Regions from separate parts of the Microbacterium sp. LMC-P-041 genome, predicted to be linked through region 2. Evidence: riboswitches for the same ligand, from Rfam matches in the RefSeq annotation. Region 2 holds a riboswitch; the other holds the start of a gene.
The links. Region 2 has a riboswitch for thiamine pyrophosphate ahead of thiM (hydroxyethylthiazole kinase). Riboswitches for the same ligand answer to the same signal wherever they lie in the genome.
Positions count from the first base shown of each region.

Region 1: it holds a riboswitch for thiamine pyrophosphate, as region 2 does, so the genes downstream of both, QRN21_RS05820 (ECF transporter S component) here and thiM (hydroxyethylthiazole kinase) in region 2, are expected to answer to the same signal.

Region 1 covers NZ_JARVRV010000003.1:2,432-10,791, forward strand. Annotated here, with positions in the region: gene QRN21_RS05800 (enoyl-CoA hydratase/isomerase family protein) at 1-499, shown strand, start outside; gene QRN21_RS05805 (ABC transporter ATP-binding protein) at 700-2,427, shown strand; gene QRN21_RS05810 (ABC transporter ATP-binding protein) at 2,424-4,670, shown strand; gene QRN21_RS05815 (D-alanyl-D-alanine carboxypeptidase family protein) at 4,803-6,266, opposite strand; TPP riboswitch at 6,350-6,459, shown strand; gene QRN21_RS05820 (ECF transporter S component) at 6,453-7,109, shown strand; gene QRN21_RS05825 (ABC transporter ATP-binding protein) at 7,106-8,360, shown strand, end outside.
Region 2 covers NZ_JARVRV010000005.1:525,742-534,101, reverse strand. Annotated here, with positions in the region: gene argB (acetylglutamate kinase) at 1-845, opposite strand, end outside; gene argJ (bifunctional glutamate N-acetyltransferase/amino-acid acetyltransferase ArgJ) at 842-1,999, opposite strand; gene argC (N-acetyl-gamma-glutamyl-phosphate reductase) at 1,996-3,048, opposite strand; gene thiD (bifunctional hydroxymethylpyrimidine kinase/phosphomethylpyrimidine kinase) at 3,293-5,443, opposite strand; gene thiM (hydroxyethylthiazole kinase) at 5,440-6,288, opposite strand; TPP riboswitch at 6,279-6,372, opposite strand; gene QRN21_RS12750 (NAD-dependent epimerase/dehydratase family protein) at 6,394-7,356, opposite strand; gene QRN21_RS12745 (DUF402 domain-containing protein) at 7,419-8,135, opposite strand; gene pheT (phenylalanine--tRNA ligase subunit beta) at 8,268-8,360, opposite strand, start outside.

The DNA of each region.
Region 1 (8,360 bases), on a different contig from region 2:
TTTCGTGCCCTCCGATCGCCTCGACGCGCTGCGCGAGGCGCTCGCGTATCGTGCCGATCCGACAGGACCGGCCGAGATCGTGCTGCTGTTCGACGAGACTCCCGATCCGTCGACGCTTCCGGCCTCTCGGGGATGGATCGACCACGCGTTCTCCGCCGACACGGTCGCGGAGATCGTGTCGCGGCTGCGCGCGGACGAGGCCCCGGATGCCGCGGCGACCGCGGATCTGCTCGAGAGCCTGGCGCCCACCGGGCTGGCCGTCACGCTCGACGCCGTGCGGGAAGCACGTGCGCTGCCGAACCTGCGTGCCGCCCTGGAGGGTGAGTACCGCCGCGTCATGTGGTTCGTCCTGCGGCATCCCGACCTCGTGGAGGGGATCCGGGCGCAGCTGATCGACAAGGACCGCAATCCGAAGTGGAACCCGGCGACGATCTCCGAACTGCCTGCAGACCCCGGCGCCGACGCTCGACACTTCACGCCCGAAGACCCCCTCTTCTAGAGCATTTCGATATATCCGCGGTTGTTCGCCGCGGTGCATAAACCGCTGGCCGCGCCCGAAATGGTTCGCTGTGAGCGAAGGTCCGCCCACAGGGGGATACGAATGTCCGGAGTTCGTGCCACCCTTGCATGTGCGCGATCGTCGGCCTGCGTCCGCCCGTCGGGAGATCCGCCGATTCATCCTTCCTAGAAAGTCCGCCTGTGCTGGGAAAAATCCTCCTCCGTTATCTCGCCCGCTATAAGTGGCTGCTCGTCGCCGTGCTGGTGTTCCAATTCGCCAGCGCTCTGGCCACCCTCTACCTCCCGCGCCTGAACGAAGACATCATCAACAAGGGCGTGGCCCAGTCCGACACCGCCTACATCTGGCGCACCGGGCTCTTCATGCTCGCCGTCTCGCTCGGCCAGATCATCGCGTCGGTCATCGCGACCTACTTCGCGGCTCGCGCGTCGATGGGTGCGGGGCGCGACATCCGTGCCGACGTCTTCGCCAAGGTCAGCGGATTCTCCGAGCGAGAGGTGTCGCAGTTCGGCGCCGGCTCGCTCATCACCCGCAACACGAACGACGTGCAGCAGGTGCAGATGCTCGCGATGATGGGCGCGACGATGCTCGTCACCGCGCCGCTGCTCGCGATCGGCGGCATCATCTTCGCCGTGCAGACGAACATCGGCCTGAGCTGGCTCATCGCCGTGTCCGTCCCGCTGCTGCTGATCGTCGCCGGTCTCGTCGTCAGCCGCATGGTTCCGCTGTTCCGCAGCTACCAGGGCAAGCTCGACACCGTGAACCGCGTGCTGCGCGAGCAGCTCACCGGCGTGCGCGTGGTCCGTGCCTTCGTCCGAGAGGGCATCGAAGAAGAGCGCTTCCGCGGTGCCAACACCGACATCATGGTCGTCGGCCGCAAGGTCGGCTCGCTGTTCGTCCTGCTGTTCCCGCTGTTCATGCTCATCCTCAACGTCACGATCGTGGCGGTCGTGTGGTTCGGCGGCATCGAGGTCAACAGCGGCACGGTGCAGGTCGGCACGATCTTCGCCTTCATGCAGTACATCGGCCAGATCATGGGCGGCGTCATCATGGCCAGCTTCATGGCGATCATGATCCCGCGCGCGGCAGTGTCGGCCGAGCGCATCGGCGAGGTCCTCGAGACGCAGTCGAGCATGGGGCGGCCGGCCGACGGCGTGACCGACTTCCCGACACCCGGTTCGGTCGCCTTCGACGGCGTCGAGTTCACCTACCCGGGCGCCGACTCTCCCGTTCTCAAGGGCATCAGCTTCGCGGCCGAGCCCGGCGAGACGGTGGCGATCGTCGGATCGACCGGTGCCGGCAAGACGACCCTCGTGTCGTTGATCCCACGACTCTTCGACGTCTCCGGCGGAGCCGTCTTCGTCGGCGGCGCCGATGTGCGCGATGCCGACGTCGAGTCGCTGTGGGCGACCATCGGCCTCGTTCCGCAGCGTCCGTTCCTCTTCACCGGAACCGTGGCCTCGAACCTCCGGTACGGCCGCGAGGACGCGACCGACGAAGAGCTCTGGCATGCGCTGGAGATCGCTCAGGGACGCGACTTCGTCGAGGAGATGCCCCAGGGGCTCGACTCGAGGATCACCCAGGGCGGCACCAACGTCTCGGGCGGTCAGCGTCAGCGCCTGGCGATCGCCCGCGCGATCGTCCGTCAACCGCAGATCCTGGTCTTCGACGACTCGTTCTCCGCGCTCGACCTCACCACCGACGCCCGGCTGAGGCAGGCGCTGTGGCGTGAACTGCCGCACGTGACCAAGATCGTGGTCGCGCAGCGCGTCTCATCCATCACCGATGCGGACCGCATCGTCGTCCTCGAAGGGGGCACCATGGTCGGCGTCGGCACGCACGAGGAGCTTCTCGAGACCAGCACGACCTACCGAGAGATCGTCGAGTCGCAGCTGGGGGTGGACGCATGAGCGAGCAGGACGCTCCCCGGACCCGCCGCGGTCGCGCGGCCAAGGCGGCGGACACGACCACTGCGGTCGAGCCGGAGCTGACAGACGAAGAGAAGTACGAGGCCGAGCTCGCCGAGAAGGCGCGCCAGGACGGCGGCGGCTGGGACAGCGTCGCTCCCGGAAAGGCCGACAACTTCGGCAAGAGCTTCAGCCGGATGATCGGGCTGCTCAAGCCGTCGGCCGTCTGGTTCATCCTGGTGTCGATCGCCGGCGCCGTCGGCGTCGTGCTCACGGTCGCGGCGCCGAAGGTGCTCGGTGAGGCCACGAACCTCATCTACAAGGGCTTCATCTCCGTGCAGCTCGCGCAGGCGAACGGGGACTTCCCCGGGTTCCCCGCCGGCACTCCGCAGGACGATGTCGTCGCGGCACTCCGCCAGGGAGGGCAGGACGACTTCGCCAACCAGGTCGAGGCCCTCGGCGCCTTCCGTGTCGGTGACGGTGTCGACTTCGACGCGCTGCGGTGGATCATCATCGCCGTGCTGGCGATCTATGTCACCGCCGCCTTCCTCAGCTGGATCCAGGGTTACGTCATCAACGTCATCATGGTCCGCACCATGTGGCGTCTGCGCGAGCAGGTCGAGGCGAAGATCAACCGTCTGCCCCTGTCGTACTTCGACAAGGTGCAGCGCGGTGATCTGATCTCGCGCGTGACCAACGACATCGACAACATCACCCAGACCATGCAGCAGTCGCTGTCCGGCGCGATCACGGCCGTGCTCACGGTCGTGGGCGTGCTGGTCCTGATGTTCTCGATCTCCTGGCAGCTCGCTCTCGTCGCGCTCGTGGCGCTCCCGCTCATGGGTGTGATCTTCGGCGTCATCGGCCCTCGCTCGCAGAAGGCCTTCGGCACGCAGTGGCGCAAGGTCGGCCGTCTGAACGCTCGCGTCGAAGAGGCCTTCTCCGGTCACGCGCTGGTCAAGGTCTTCGGTCGCGAGCAGGACGCGCTGGAGAAGTTCCAGGGCGAGAACGAGGAGCTGTTCCAGGCCAGCTTCAAGGCGCAGTTCCTCTCCGGCATCATCATGCCGGCGATGACCTTCGTCGGCAGCCTCACCTACGTGGGCATCGCGGTGCTCGGCGGTCTCATGGTCGCCAACGGGCAGCTGCGTCTCGGAGACGTGCAGGCGTTCATCCAGTACTCGCAGCAGTTCACGCAGCCGCTGTCCGAGCTCGGTGGGATGGCGGCCGTCGTGCAGTCCGGCACGGCATCGGCCGAGCGGGTGTTCGAGCTCCTCGACACCGAAGAGCAGGAAGCGGACGACGCGGATGCTCCGAAGCTCGCCGACGGCAAGGGCGTCGTGGAGTTCGAGAACGTCGCGTTCTCGTACACTCCCGACCGTCCGCTGATCACCGACCTCTCGTTCCGGGTCGAGCCTGGTCAGACGGTCGCGATCGTCGGTCCGACGGGAGCGGGCAAGACCACTCTCGTCAACCTCATCATGCGGTTCTACGAACTGAACGGCGGGCGCATCCTGCTCGACGGTCAGGACATCTCCGAGGTCACGCGTGACCAGCTGCGCTCTCGCACCGGCATGGTCCTGCAGGACCCGTGGCTGTTCGCCGGGAGCATCCGCGAGAACATCCGGTACGGACGCTCGACCGCGACCGACGACGAGGTTCTCGAAGCGGCGAAGGCGACCTATGTGGATCGCTTCGTGCATGCCCTCCCCGAGGGCTACGACACCGTGCTCGACGAAGACGCGTCGAACGTCTCGGCGGGCGAGCGTCAGCTGATCACGATCGCGCGAGCGTTCGTGGCCCAGCCGTCGATCCTGATCCTCGATGAGGCCACGTCGGCGGTCGACACCCGCACCGAGCTGCTGCTGCAGCACGCGATGGCGGCGCTTCGACAGGGACGCACCTCGTTCGTGATCGCGCACCGCCTGTCGACCATCCGCGATGCCGACCTCATCCTCGTGATGGAGCACGGAGACATCGTCGAGAAGGGCACGCACGACGAGCTCATCGCCGCGCAGGGCGCCTACTGGCGCCTCTACCAGTCGCAGTTCGAACAGGCGGCGACCGACATCGACGCAGAGGACGCGCTCACCGGCTCGACTCCGGTCGTCATGAGCGGCGACGCCGAAGACGCGGCTGCGTCGGCACAGGTCGGCGTCTCGGTGGGGGCGCAGACTCCCGCCGCCGAGGCAGCGGCCGCGCAGGCAGTGGTCGAACGGCCGGATGCCGGAGGCTCCTCACGCGCCTGAAGCGCCAGAGCGCCTGAAGCGCCAGAGCGCCTGAAGCGACAGAGCCCCTGAAGTGACAGAACGCCTCGCCTCCCGAATCCCGGGCGGCGAGGCGTTCTGCGTCCGCCGAGCTTTCGCTGGAGGGACGACGCGTCAGCGCTGGTCGGCCGTGATGCCGAGGAGTTCGAGGGGGTGGGTCAGCCGCCACCACGGGCTCGGGCCATCGACATCGTCGGCGAGCGACAGCGACGTCGTCACCGTGTTCAACGGCCCGACGCTCGTCATCGTGCCGACCTCGTCGCCCGCTTCGCGGTTGTCGCCGAGTGAGAAGTCCGTCGAGGCCTCGGCGACGGCGCCGTTCCACAGAACCACATCGGCATCCGCATCCGTGACGACATCGGTGCTCGCGCCCCACGCCGTGGTGACGCTGCCGACGACCGTGCCCTCGGCGACGGCGGGAGTCTGTTGCTCCAGCGCCGTCTCGACCTGCGTGAACAGCGAACGGGTCTCCGTGAGGCGCTGCGCGTCGTCGGCCTGACCGAGAACCGACGCGTACAGATGCACAGTCGTGTCGTCGACAGTGACGACCTTCGCGGTCAACAGGTTCCAGCTGTCGCCGAGCGTGCCGGTCTTGACGCCGACGACGCCGGGGTCCGCCAGCATCCCGTTCGTGTTCACCACCGTGCCCGCACCCGGAAGATCGACCGACGGAGTTCCGACGATGCCGGCGAAGACGGGGTTCTGCATCGCGATCTCGGCCAACGCGACGAGCGACTCGGGTGTGGCCCGGTTGCGGTCGTCGAAGCCCGACGGAGTGATGATCGTGATGTCGTCGAGACCACGGTCGCGCAGCCACACAGCTGCTGCGGCGGTGAACGACGACGGGGAACCCCAGATCTCCGCGGAGAGCCGGTCGATGTAGTTGTTGGCCGATCCGAGCAGCGTTCCCTGGAGGAGCTGGAACTCGGTGAGAGTGCCGCCCACGGGCACGTCGAGCGCGGACTGGTCGGAGCGGCGGTAGTCCCAGTAGGCCAGGTTGTCGGCTCGCGTGAACGAGAACTCGGGGCCCTGCTCGCCCACGGCGAGGGGCATCCGCTCGAGCACCATCAAGCTCGAGACGACCTTGGTGACGCTTGCGATCGCGGCAGCGTCGAGCGACGACGACGTCGTGCCGATGCCGCCGATCCCCACGGCAGCGCTCCCCTGGGCAGGGAAGGTGATCGCGGCAGCGGGCGCTGCGACGGGGGCGAGCTCGACGGCCTGAACCGTCGGCGCGACCTCGTGCAACGGCCACAGCATGGCCGATCCGGCGTAGGTGCCGAGCAAGCCGACGAGGACGCCGAGCGGCACCAGCACGCCGGGCCGGGCGATCGCCGGGCGCAGGTGTGCTCCGGTCAGCAGCGCACCGCCGCTCTCCACGGCCGGCGCGTCATCGAGCGCGTCGGTCGCCGGGTGCTGGGCCACGTCGACCGGGTCGACCCACGTCAGGGGAGTGCCGCCGCTGTCTTCCTCCGCCCACTGCGCGGGGGGAATCGCCTCAGGGGTGAAGATCGCAGAGACGTCGTCATCCGCAGGAACGGCGGAGGCGGTGGCCTCGGCGGAATCGGGAGCGGTCACCTCCTCACGGTACCGAACTCGTGCGGGGATCCGTGTCGCTGCATCGGGAGAGGACGCGGGGTGTCGCCTCTGGGTAAGATCGTGGGTACAACCACGGGAGTCCGGCGAGCCGGGCTGAGAGGGAGCGAATCGCGCTTCGACCGTCGAACCTGATCTGGGTCATGCCAGCGCAGGGAGGAGTCACAGATGAGTACATCCACGTCCGGATCCACCACGGGATCGGCATCGGCCACGCAGTCGTCGACGGGCCTCGGTCGCCCGCAGCTCTGGCGCTGGCGGGTCGTCGACATCGTCGTGGCGAGTGTCATCGCCGTCGCATGCGCGATGATCTTCCTGCTCTGGAACGTCGGCTACGAGGTGCCGAGCAGCATCCTGACGCCGCTGCTCCCCGGTGTTCAGGGCCTGCTCGCCGGCCCCTGGCTGATCGCCGGAGTGCTCGGCGGTCTGATCATCCGCAAGCCCGGTGCCGCTCTGTACACCGAGCTGGTCGCCGCGATCATCTCAGCACTCGTCGGCAACGCGTGGGGCCCGCTCACGATCGTCTCGGGCCTCGTACAGGGTCTCGGCGCAGAGCTGGTGTTCCTGATCTTCCTGTACGGCGTCTGGCGGCTGCCTGTCGCGATGCTGGCTGGTGCCGGTGCGGGTCTCGCCTGCGGCATCAACGACCGCATCCTCTGGTACGCCGGCGCCGACACGCTCTTCACGAGCGTCTACATCGTCTCGACGACCATCTCGGGTGCGGTCATCGCCGGGCTCGGGGCGTGGCTGATCGCCCGAGGACTCGCCGCCACGGGCGCCCTCAGCCGGTTCGCCGCCGGCCGCGAGGTCACCGCACGGGTGTGAGCTCGCTCACGAGGCCCGCCACCCTCGAAGCCCGTGGCTGGGGGTGGCGGTACGCGACGCGACGGCGCTGGGCGGTGCGCGACGTCGACCTGCGCATCGAGCCGGGGGAGCGGGTGCTGCTGCTCGGCGCCTCCGGCTCGGGCAAGTCGACGCTGCTCCAGGGGTTCGGCGGGGTGCTCGGCGGTGCGGATGAGGGCGAGACGCACGGTGCGCTGCTCGTCGACGGCGTGCCGCCCACCGATGCCCGGGGACGGGTCGGGATGGTCCTGCAGGATCCCGATACGCAGACGATCCTCGCGAGGGTCGGCGACGACGTCGCCTTCGGCTGCGAGAACCTCGGCGTACCCCGAGACGAGATCTGGCAGCGGGTGCGCGCGGCGCTGGACGCCGTAGAGCTCGACGTCGCCCTCGATCGATCCACGGCCGCGCTGTCGGGCGGCCAGAAGCAGCGCCTCGCCCTCGCCGGCGTGCTCGCGATGCGACCGGGTGCCATCCTGCTCGACGAACCGACGGCGAACCTCGACCCCGAGGGGGTGCGGGACGTACGGGATGCCGTGGCCGCCGCCCTCGATGCGACGAGTGCGACCCTCGTGGTCATCGAGCATCGCATCGACATCTGGCTGCCGCTCGTGACCCGGGTGATCGTGCTCGGCGCCGAGCCCGATGGAACGGTCGTGCTCGCCGACGGCAGCCCGGACGCGGTCCTCGGCGCTCGGGGCGCGGAGCTCGCGGCATCCGGTGTCTGGGTTCCCGGGCACCCGCCCGCCGTCCCGCCCGCACCGGCGCAGCGGCCGGGAGCGACGCTGCTGGAGGCCCGTGGTCTCACCGTGTCTCGCAGGCGCGGGCTCGCCGTCGCCGGTCCGTTCGACGTCGATGTGCGTGCCGGAGAGGTGCTCGGGGTCACCGGCGCGAACGGCGCAGGCAAATCGACGCTCGGGCTCACGCTCGCGGGATTGATCCCGGCCGAAGAAGGTCGGGTCGCCGCTCTGCCGCCCCTCGCCGCCGGAGAGAAGCCCGATCCCATCCACTGGTCGTCGCGCGCCCTGCTCACGCGCATCGCGTCGGTCATGCAGACGCCCGAGCACCAGCTGCTCGCCAAGACCGTGCGCGACGAGCTGTCGGTCGGGCCGCGGGCGCTGAAGCTGCCGGACGCCGAGATCGCCTCCCGAGTCGACGACCTGCTCGAAAGACTGCGGCTCACCTCGCTCGCCGCAGCCAATCCCTACACGCTGTCGGGCGGAGAGAAGCGGC
Region 2 (8,360 bases):
ACCGAGTGCGGCACGCGTCCGTCGATGATCGCGGCGGCATCCACGCCGCCTTCGATCGCATCCAGGCAGGCCTTCATCTTCGGGATCATGCCGGATTCGAGTGTCGGCAGCATCTCGATGAGAGCCTCCGAGGTGAGGTGCGACACGAGCGAGTCGCGGTTGGGCCAGTCGGCATAGAGCCCCGGCACGTCGGTGAGGATGACGAGCTTGCGAGCGTTGAGCGCCACGGCGAGGGCGGCCGCCGCGGCATCCGCGTTCACGTTGAGCGACTGGCCGGGGTGATCGAGGTCGGGCGCGATGCTCGAGACGACGGGCACGCGTCCCGCCGCGAGGTGATCGAGCACGGGCGTCGGGTCGACCTCCACGACGTCGCCGACGCGTCCGAGGTCGATCTCCTCGCCGTCGATCACGACACCGCGACGACGACCGCCGAACAGGCCGGCGTCCTCCCCGCTCAACCCGGTGGCGATCGGACCGTGCGAGTTGATCTTCGAGACGAGCTGCGGGTTCACCTGGCCGGTGAGGACCATGCGCACGACGCTGATCGCCTCGGTGTTGGTGACCCGGTAGCCGCCCTTGAACTCGCTCGGTATCTCGAGTCGCTGGAGCATGTCGGAGATCTGCGGTCCGCCGCCGTGCACGACGACCGGCAGCACGCCGACGTAGCGCAGGTACGCGATGTCCTGTGCGAACGCCTCCTGCAGCTCGTCGGAGACCATCGCATTGCCGCCGTACTTGACGACGACGATCTGGTCGCGGAACTTCTTCAGCCACGGGAGCGACTCGATGAGCGTCGCGGCCTTCACTGCGGCGACGTCCGGGGTGGTGTCCTGAATGTCGGTCATGAGGCGTAGGCGCTGTTCTCGTGCACGTAATCGTGGGTGAGGTCGTTCGTGAGGATCGTCGCGGTGGCATCGCCGACCTTGAGATCGATCACGAGATGCGTGGCACGTGGAGTGAGGTCGACCTCCTCGCGCGGACGGTCGGGGCCGCCCTCGCTGCACACCCGGACGCCGTTCATCCAGACGTCGACGTCGTACGGGTCGAACTGGGCGTTCGTGGTGCCGATCGCTGCGAGCACCCGCCCCCAGTTGGGGTCGTTGCCGAAGATGGCGGCCTTGAAGAGATTGTTGCGCGCGACGGAGCGGCCGACCTCGACCGCCTCCGCCTCGGTCGCGGCGTGCTGCACCTCGATGGTGATGTCGTGGCTGGCCCCCTCGGCGTCGCGCTGCAGCTTGACCGCGAGCTGCTGGCACAGCTCTGCCAGCGCGGCGGAGAAGTCCTTGAGGTCGGGCACCACCTCGGAAGCGCCGTTCGCGAGCAGTGTGACCTGATCGTTGGTCGACATGCATCCGTCCGAATCGAGGCGGTCGAACGTCGTGCCGGTGGCGAATCGCAGCGCGGCATCCGCCTCGAGAGGCTCGAGCACGGCATCCGTCGTGATGACGACGAGCATCGTGGCGAGCCCGGGAGCGAGCATGCCCGCTCCCTTGGCCATGCCGCCGATGGTCCAGCCGTCTCGGCTGACCACGGCGGTCTTCGACACGCTGTCGGTGGTCATGATGGCCTCGGCCGCGACATCGCCGCCGTCTGTCGACAGCTCGGCGATCGCCTGTTCGGTGCCCGAGAGGACCTTCGCGCGGAAGACCTCGTCTCCGACTCCGATGAGGCCGGTCGAGCACACGAGCACGTCGCCGGCGCCGACGCCGAGCAGCTCGGCCGCCTTCTCTGCGGTCTGGTGCGTCGTTTGGAAGCCGAAGCTGCCGGTGAAGCAGTTCGCGCCTCCGGAGTTCAGCACGACGGCCTCGACCACGCGATCGGCGACGGCCTGCTGCGACCAGATGATGGGGTTCGCCTTGGCGCGGTTGCTGGTGAACACGGCCGCACCGACCTTGCGCGGGCCGCGATTGACCACGACGGCGACATCGGGCTTTCCGGTCGATTTGAGACCTGCGGCGACTCCGGCCGCTTCGAATCCTGCGGGGGCGGTGACGCTCACGGCGCGACTCCGTTCACTGAGAGGGCGCGGGACTCGGGCAGCCCCAGCGCGAGGTTCATGGATTGGACGGCAGCGCCGGCGGTGCCCTTGACGAGGTTGTCGACCGCGGTGACCACCGTCACGCGGTTCGCCGCGCGATCGATCGCGAGACCGATCAGGGCGGTGTTCGCACCGAGGACATCGGCCGTGCGCGGGAACTGACCGGCGGGCAGCAACTGCACGAAGGTCTCGTCGCCGTAGGCGTCCTCCCAGGCGGCGCGGATCTCCGCATCGCTGACATCGCCGACGATCGGCGCGGTCGAGGTGGCGAGGATGCCCCGCGACATCGGAACCAGCACAGGCGTGAACGAGATGCGGATGCCGTCGGCTGGGGAGCCGGATGCCGCGGCGAGCGCCTGGCGGATCTCCGGGATGTGCCGGTGCGTGCCCCCGACCGCGTAGGGATTGGCTGTGCCGAGGATCTCGCCGGCGAGCAGGTTGGTCTTGAGGCTCTTCCCCGCTCCGGACGGGCCGACGGCGAGCACCGAGACGATGTCCCCCGCGTCGATCACCCCTGAGGCGACCCCGGGGGCCAGGCTCAGGCTCACGGTCGAGGCGTTGCAGCCGGGAGCGGCGATGCGCTTCGCCTCGCGCAGCGTCTCGCGCTGCTTGACACCGCCGACGAGCAGCTCGGGAACGCCGTAGGCCCACGGTTCGTGGAAGTCGCCGCCGTAGAACGCGTCCCAGGAATCCTGCGACGTCAGTCGGTGGTCCGCTCCCGCGTCGATCACGAGCGGGGTGTCGCCGAGCGCGTCGGTGTACTGCCCGGACTGCCCGTGCGGCAGAGCGAGGAAGACGATGTCGTGCCCGGCGAGCGTCTCGGGCGTGGTGTCCTGCAGGGTGAGGTGTGCGAGCGACCGCAGGTGCGGCTGATGCTGCACGAGCGGTTGACCGGCGTTCGAGTGCGCCGTCACCGTGCGGATCTCGATGTCGGGATGAGACGCGAGGAGGCGCAGGATCTCGCCGCCCGCGTAGCCGGATGCGCCGGAGACGGCGACGGAGTACGTCATACTTCTACCTTAACGGTCGGACCCCTCGGCGAACGCGGGGTGCAGTGTCGGGAACCGGGGCGGCGACACCGGCACTCGACCGCCGTGCGTACGCAGGCAGAAGCGCAGGGTCGCCTAGAGTCGGCGACCGCTGCGGCGTCGGCGCACGGCGATGACGCTCGGAACGAGCGTCAGAGGAGCGGTGGCGGCCGAAGGCATGCCGCGACGATAGCGCGCTCGTCGCGGCATGCGCAAATCGGGTCCGTCATCCGCCGGACGCGTGGAGTGCCGGCGCCGCGAAGAAGGCGAGTTCGTGCGCGCTGGAGACCTCGAAGGCGCGGAGCATCCGTCGCCGCCCCGCGGCATCCGACTCCGTCGCCGCATGCATCACATGGTCGATCGCCTGCTCCGTCGCCTTCTCGAACGCGGGATCGGCATACGTCGCGAGCCACGACGCGTAGGGATGCTGCGGGTCTCGGGCGTACGCGTCGAACTCCCCCGCGTGCAGGCGGGTTCCGAGATCGGTGTACAGCCAGAAGCACGGCAGCACGGCCGCGATGAGCTCGGCGTAGTCGCCGCCGAAGGCCACGGAGCGCAGGTGGTCGAGGTACGCGACGGTCGCAGGCGCCGGATCGACGGCGAAGGTCGCCGCTTCCACTCCCGCGCCCGGGGCCAGCCACGATGCATGGAGCTCGAGCTCTCCGGTGATCGCCCCCTGCGCCGACTGAGCCCAGAACGCCTGCTCGTGCGGTGTGGGCGCGATCCGCGCGGCCGCTGCGAGCACTCGGGCGTACTCCCGGAGATAGAGGGCGTCCTGTCGGAGGTAGAAGAGGAACCGCTCGCGGTCGAGAGTCCCGTCGGCCAGAGCGCGGATGAAGGACAGCTCGTCGATGTCGGCCCGCACGTGCGCGATCCGGTCCCACCACCGATCGCGGAGGTCGGCACGCTCGGGTGCGGCCTCGAGTCCCCCTCGTCGCCAGAGGCCGCCGAAGTGGTTCACCGGTCCGTGACCGCTCCCGATGTCGAGCGCATCGCTCTGCCTCAGGGATTCCCGCAGCCAGGTCCTCGCCGATTTCACCGCGTCGACAGGGGACTCCCCTCCGGCGAGGCGGGTGGCGAGGGCCGACGACAGGGAGCATCCGGTGCCGTGCGTGTTGTGTGTCCTGATGCGCGACCCGGGATAGCCGTGTCTGACGCCTCCGGCGACATCGATCAACGCGTCCGGAACGTCGTCGCCGTCGAGGTGCCCTCCCTTGACGAGCACCGCCCCGCCGATGCGGGCGGAGAGCTCGGCCCCGGCCTCGAGCGCGTCGTCCCACCCCGTGATCGGACGATCGGAGAGCGCGGCGAGCTCGGCGAGGTTGGGCGTCACGACATGAGCGCGCTCGAGGAGCCCGCGGAGTGCGCGCTCGGCATCCTCATCGAGCAGGCGATCACCGCTGGTCGCGACCATGACCGGGTCGAGCACGACGATCGGCGGACGGACGGCGTCGAGCCAGGCGGCGACGGTGGCGATCACCTCCGTGTTCGCCAGCATCCCGATCTTCACCGCGTCGATGACGATGTCGTCCGAGATGGCATCGAGCTGCTGCCGGAGGAACTCGGCAGGAGGCACGTGCACCGCTCGGACTCCCCTGGTGTTCTGCGCCGTGAGCGCCGTGACAGCCGCCATGCCATAGCCCCCGTTCGCGGCGATCGACTTGAGATCGGCCTGGATCCCCGCCCCGCCCGACGGGTCGCTCCCCGCGATGCTGAGCACGCGAGGTGTGCCCGATGCCCTCCATCGGCTGAGGAATGCCCGGGCCGTCCTCGTCGGATCGGCGGCGGCGCAGACGGCGGAGACGACGGCGAGCCCCGCCGCACCCGCATCCCGAAGGCGTTCGATGTCGTCGATTCCCACGCCGCCGATGGCGACGCATGGCAGTGCGGTCCTCGCGGCGAGCGCACGGAAGCCGTCGATTCCCAGGGCCGGCGGGTGATCCGGCTTGGTGGCGGTGGGACGGATCACGCCGACGCCGAGATAGTCGACCGTTCCCGCCGGCAGCGCGGCCACGGCGTCGAGATGCTCCGACGTGTTCGCCGTCAACCCGATGATCGCCTCGGGTCCCAGCCGCTCGCGTGCCCGCAGCACCGATACGTCGCCCTGGCCGAGGTGCACGCCGTCGACCCGCGCTCCCCTGGCGCGAGCGATCAGCGCCGCCTCGACGCGGTCGTTCACCACGAGCAGTGCACGGCCGTCGATCACCCGAGAGAGCTCGATCAACTGATCGGCGGTCTCGGCATCCGTCGCGCCCTTGTCGCGCAGCTGGACGATGCGCACGCCCCCGTCGACGGCGAGTCGCACCGTCTCCGCGACGCCCCGCGCGCCGCAGAGGGTGGGATCCGTGACGAGATAGAGGGAGAGGTCCGCGATCACAGCGCGTGCTCCTGCACACGCGCGGCGAGGGCGAGGTCCTCCGGCTGCACGGCGGCGAGCGCGTCGGGCAGTGCGACGGCGAAGCTGCCGGGGCCCGGGGCCCGCGCCGCGGCGCGCTCGGCGGCGATCGTGTACACGAGGCTCGCCGCCGAGACGGCGGTGAGCGGATCCGCAGCCGTCGAGCGCGCCGCACCGAGGAACGCCGCCATGACGGCGCCCAGCGCGCATCCGCCGCCGGTGACACGGGTGAGCAGTTCATGACCGTTCGCGATGCGGAGCAATCGTGCTCCATCCGTCACCAGGTCGACCGGTCCCGACACCGCGACCACCGCGCCGTGCCGCGAAGCGAGTGCGAGTGCCGCTTCGGCCGCGGCATCGGTCGTGTCCGTCGCATCGACGCCGCGCCCCCCAGCGCTGAGCCCCGCGAGGGCGAGGATCTCCGAGGCGTTCCCCCTGATCGCCGTGGGGCGTGCGTCGGCCAGCTCGTGCGCGAGTGCCGTGCGCACCGGCAGCGCGCCGATCGCGACGGGATCCAGCACCCACGGAGTACCTGCGGCGAGGGCTCCTGCCGCGGCTTCACGGCTCGCCGCACGCTGCTCCGGAGTCGGCGTACCGAGGTTGATCAGCACCCCGGAGGCCACCCCGGCGAACATCCCCGCCTCACCGACGATGTCGACCATCGCCGGCGCCGCGCCGAGGGCGAGCAGCACGTTCGCGGTGAAGCCCGTGACGACGCTGTTGGTGATGCAATGGGTCAAGGGTGGGCTGTCGCGCAGCCCTGTCAGGAGCTCAGCCGCCGAGGTGGCCAAGGTCGATTCGGAATCAGGACGCAGACGATCGCTCAACGCGACATCCCTTCGCTAGTACGAACTAGATCAGGTTCGACGGGTCTGTTCTCAGCCGCGGATGCGGCACCCCGTGTCACTGATCGCAGTCTAGCGAGGCCCCGATCAGTCGATCAGCTGCAACAGCGCGAGTTCGTCGGCGCGAGTGAGCCCTGCCCGCCGGTCCCGATCGACGCCGCGCGCCTGCTCGTCATCGACCACGGCGGCGATCGTCTCGTCGAGCGGACGAAGCCGACCTCCTGCCGCGCGGTAGCGGGCGTTCGACCTGGTCATGAATCCGGTCATCTCGCTCGGCAGCCACAGCGGCAGCGACCGCTCCCCCGCCCAATACGCCACACCGTGCTCGACGAGCCAGGCGTCAGATGCCGCGACCGTGTCTCCCCGGTGCCCCGCACGTCTGCGCACGGCGTCGAGGACCTCGCTCAGCCGATGCCGATCGCCGATCGTGTTGATCACGCCGGTGGCCCCCGTGGTGGCGACGAACTCGGACAGGTCGTCGACGTCGATCACCTGCACGTCGCGCCCCTCGACAGGCGGAAGCAGCACCGGGCCGTCCTCGGCACGCAGAAAAGCGGCAGCCCAATACCCGAAACGATCACTCGGGTCGTCCGCCCCGACGATCAATCCCGGGCGCACGATCAGGGTGCGGTCGCCGAGTGCACGGACAGCGTCCTCGGCAGCCACCTTCTGCCGGCCGTACTCGTCGTCTCCCCTCTCAGCCGGCGGATGCAGCGTCGCCGACTCGTCTGCACCGACCGTCTCCTCGTCGGAGTATGCCGACATCGACGAGACGTACGTCCAGCGGCCCGCTCGCTCACCGAGTGCCGCGACCGCAGCGGAGACGTGGGCCGCGTTCGACGAGACGTCGATCACGTGATCCCACTCCCGACCGGACACCGCATCGTAGGCGTCCCTGGCGTCACGATCGGCCAGCACCAGGCTCGCGCCCTCCGGTGACGGTCGTCCTCCGCGCGCCAGACACATCACCGTCGCCCCGCTCAGGAGCAGCCGTCTGGCGATGCGGCCGGACAGCCAGCCGGTGCCGCCGAGGATCAGAACATCCGTCATGACCCCATGCCACCATCTTCGCCGCGCGAGGGAAAGAGTCTTCCGCTCAGGGCGGATGCCGGTCAGCCCGTGCGAAGATCCGACAGGCCGGACAGTTCCGGGACCGTCCACGAGGGATCCGGGCGCCAGTCGCGCCATTCGGCGTCGAACGGCCAGTCACCGTGATGGAAGGACTCGATCGCCGCGTCCGCGTGTCGTTCGATCTGCGCGGCCTGCTCAGAGGTGAGACGTCCCTGCTCGACGGCCGCGATCACCTCGTCCTCGTCCTTGAGGTGCACCTGACCGTCCGCCTGGATCTCCACGTCGAGGATGTGATCCGATGAATACGTGTCGCGGTCGGTGCGCAGATGCGCGTTCTCGAGATTCACGTACCACCCGGCGAACTCCCACTCGGGACCGCTCACATCGCTCCAGAACAGCCACACCGACCACGCCGCACCGGCCGGAGCGATGCGGAGGATGCCGTTGCCCCACCACTCCTCCACGATCCGGGTACGCGGATCGAGCCACCGACGCTCGAGCGGAACGGTCCGGATGCGCTCGCCCGCCGGAGTGCCCTGCCCCTCCTGGAGCGTGCCCGGAGCGAGCCATGCCACCAGACCGCGTTCATCGTCGCGGACCACCCGCATGGGCGTGATGGTCGACGCATCGCCGGGCTGCCAGCCGGGCTTGCGGTAGTGCCAGGAGATCTGGTCGCCGGGTTCGAGGAACGGCGCTTCACCCATCGGTCGGACACCATCGGGAACCGCCGCGGGAGTGCTGTGGGGCAGGATGCTCATCCCGACACGGTACCTCGCAGGTCCACCGCGCTCAGGTCGGCTCGGCGGCGTCGGCAGCATCCCGAGAGCACACGCGCACGCGGACCGCACCGTTCGAGTGCGGTCCGCGTGCGGGTCGGTTCAGGCGGAGCTTCAGTCGCGCAGGGTCGCGTCGAAGCGCTCAGCTGCGACAGCGACACCCGCGAGCTTCGCCTCTGTCGCCTCGGCTGCGGTGAGCGTGCGGTC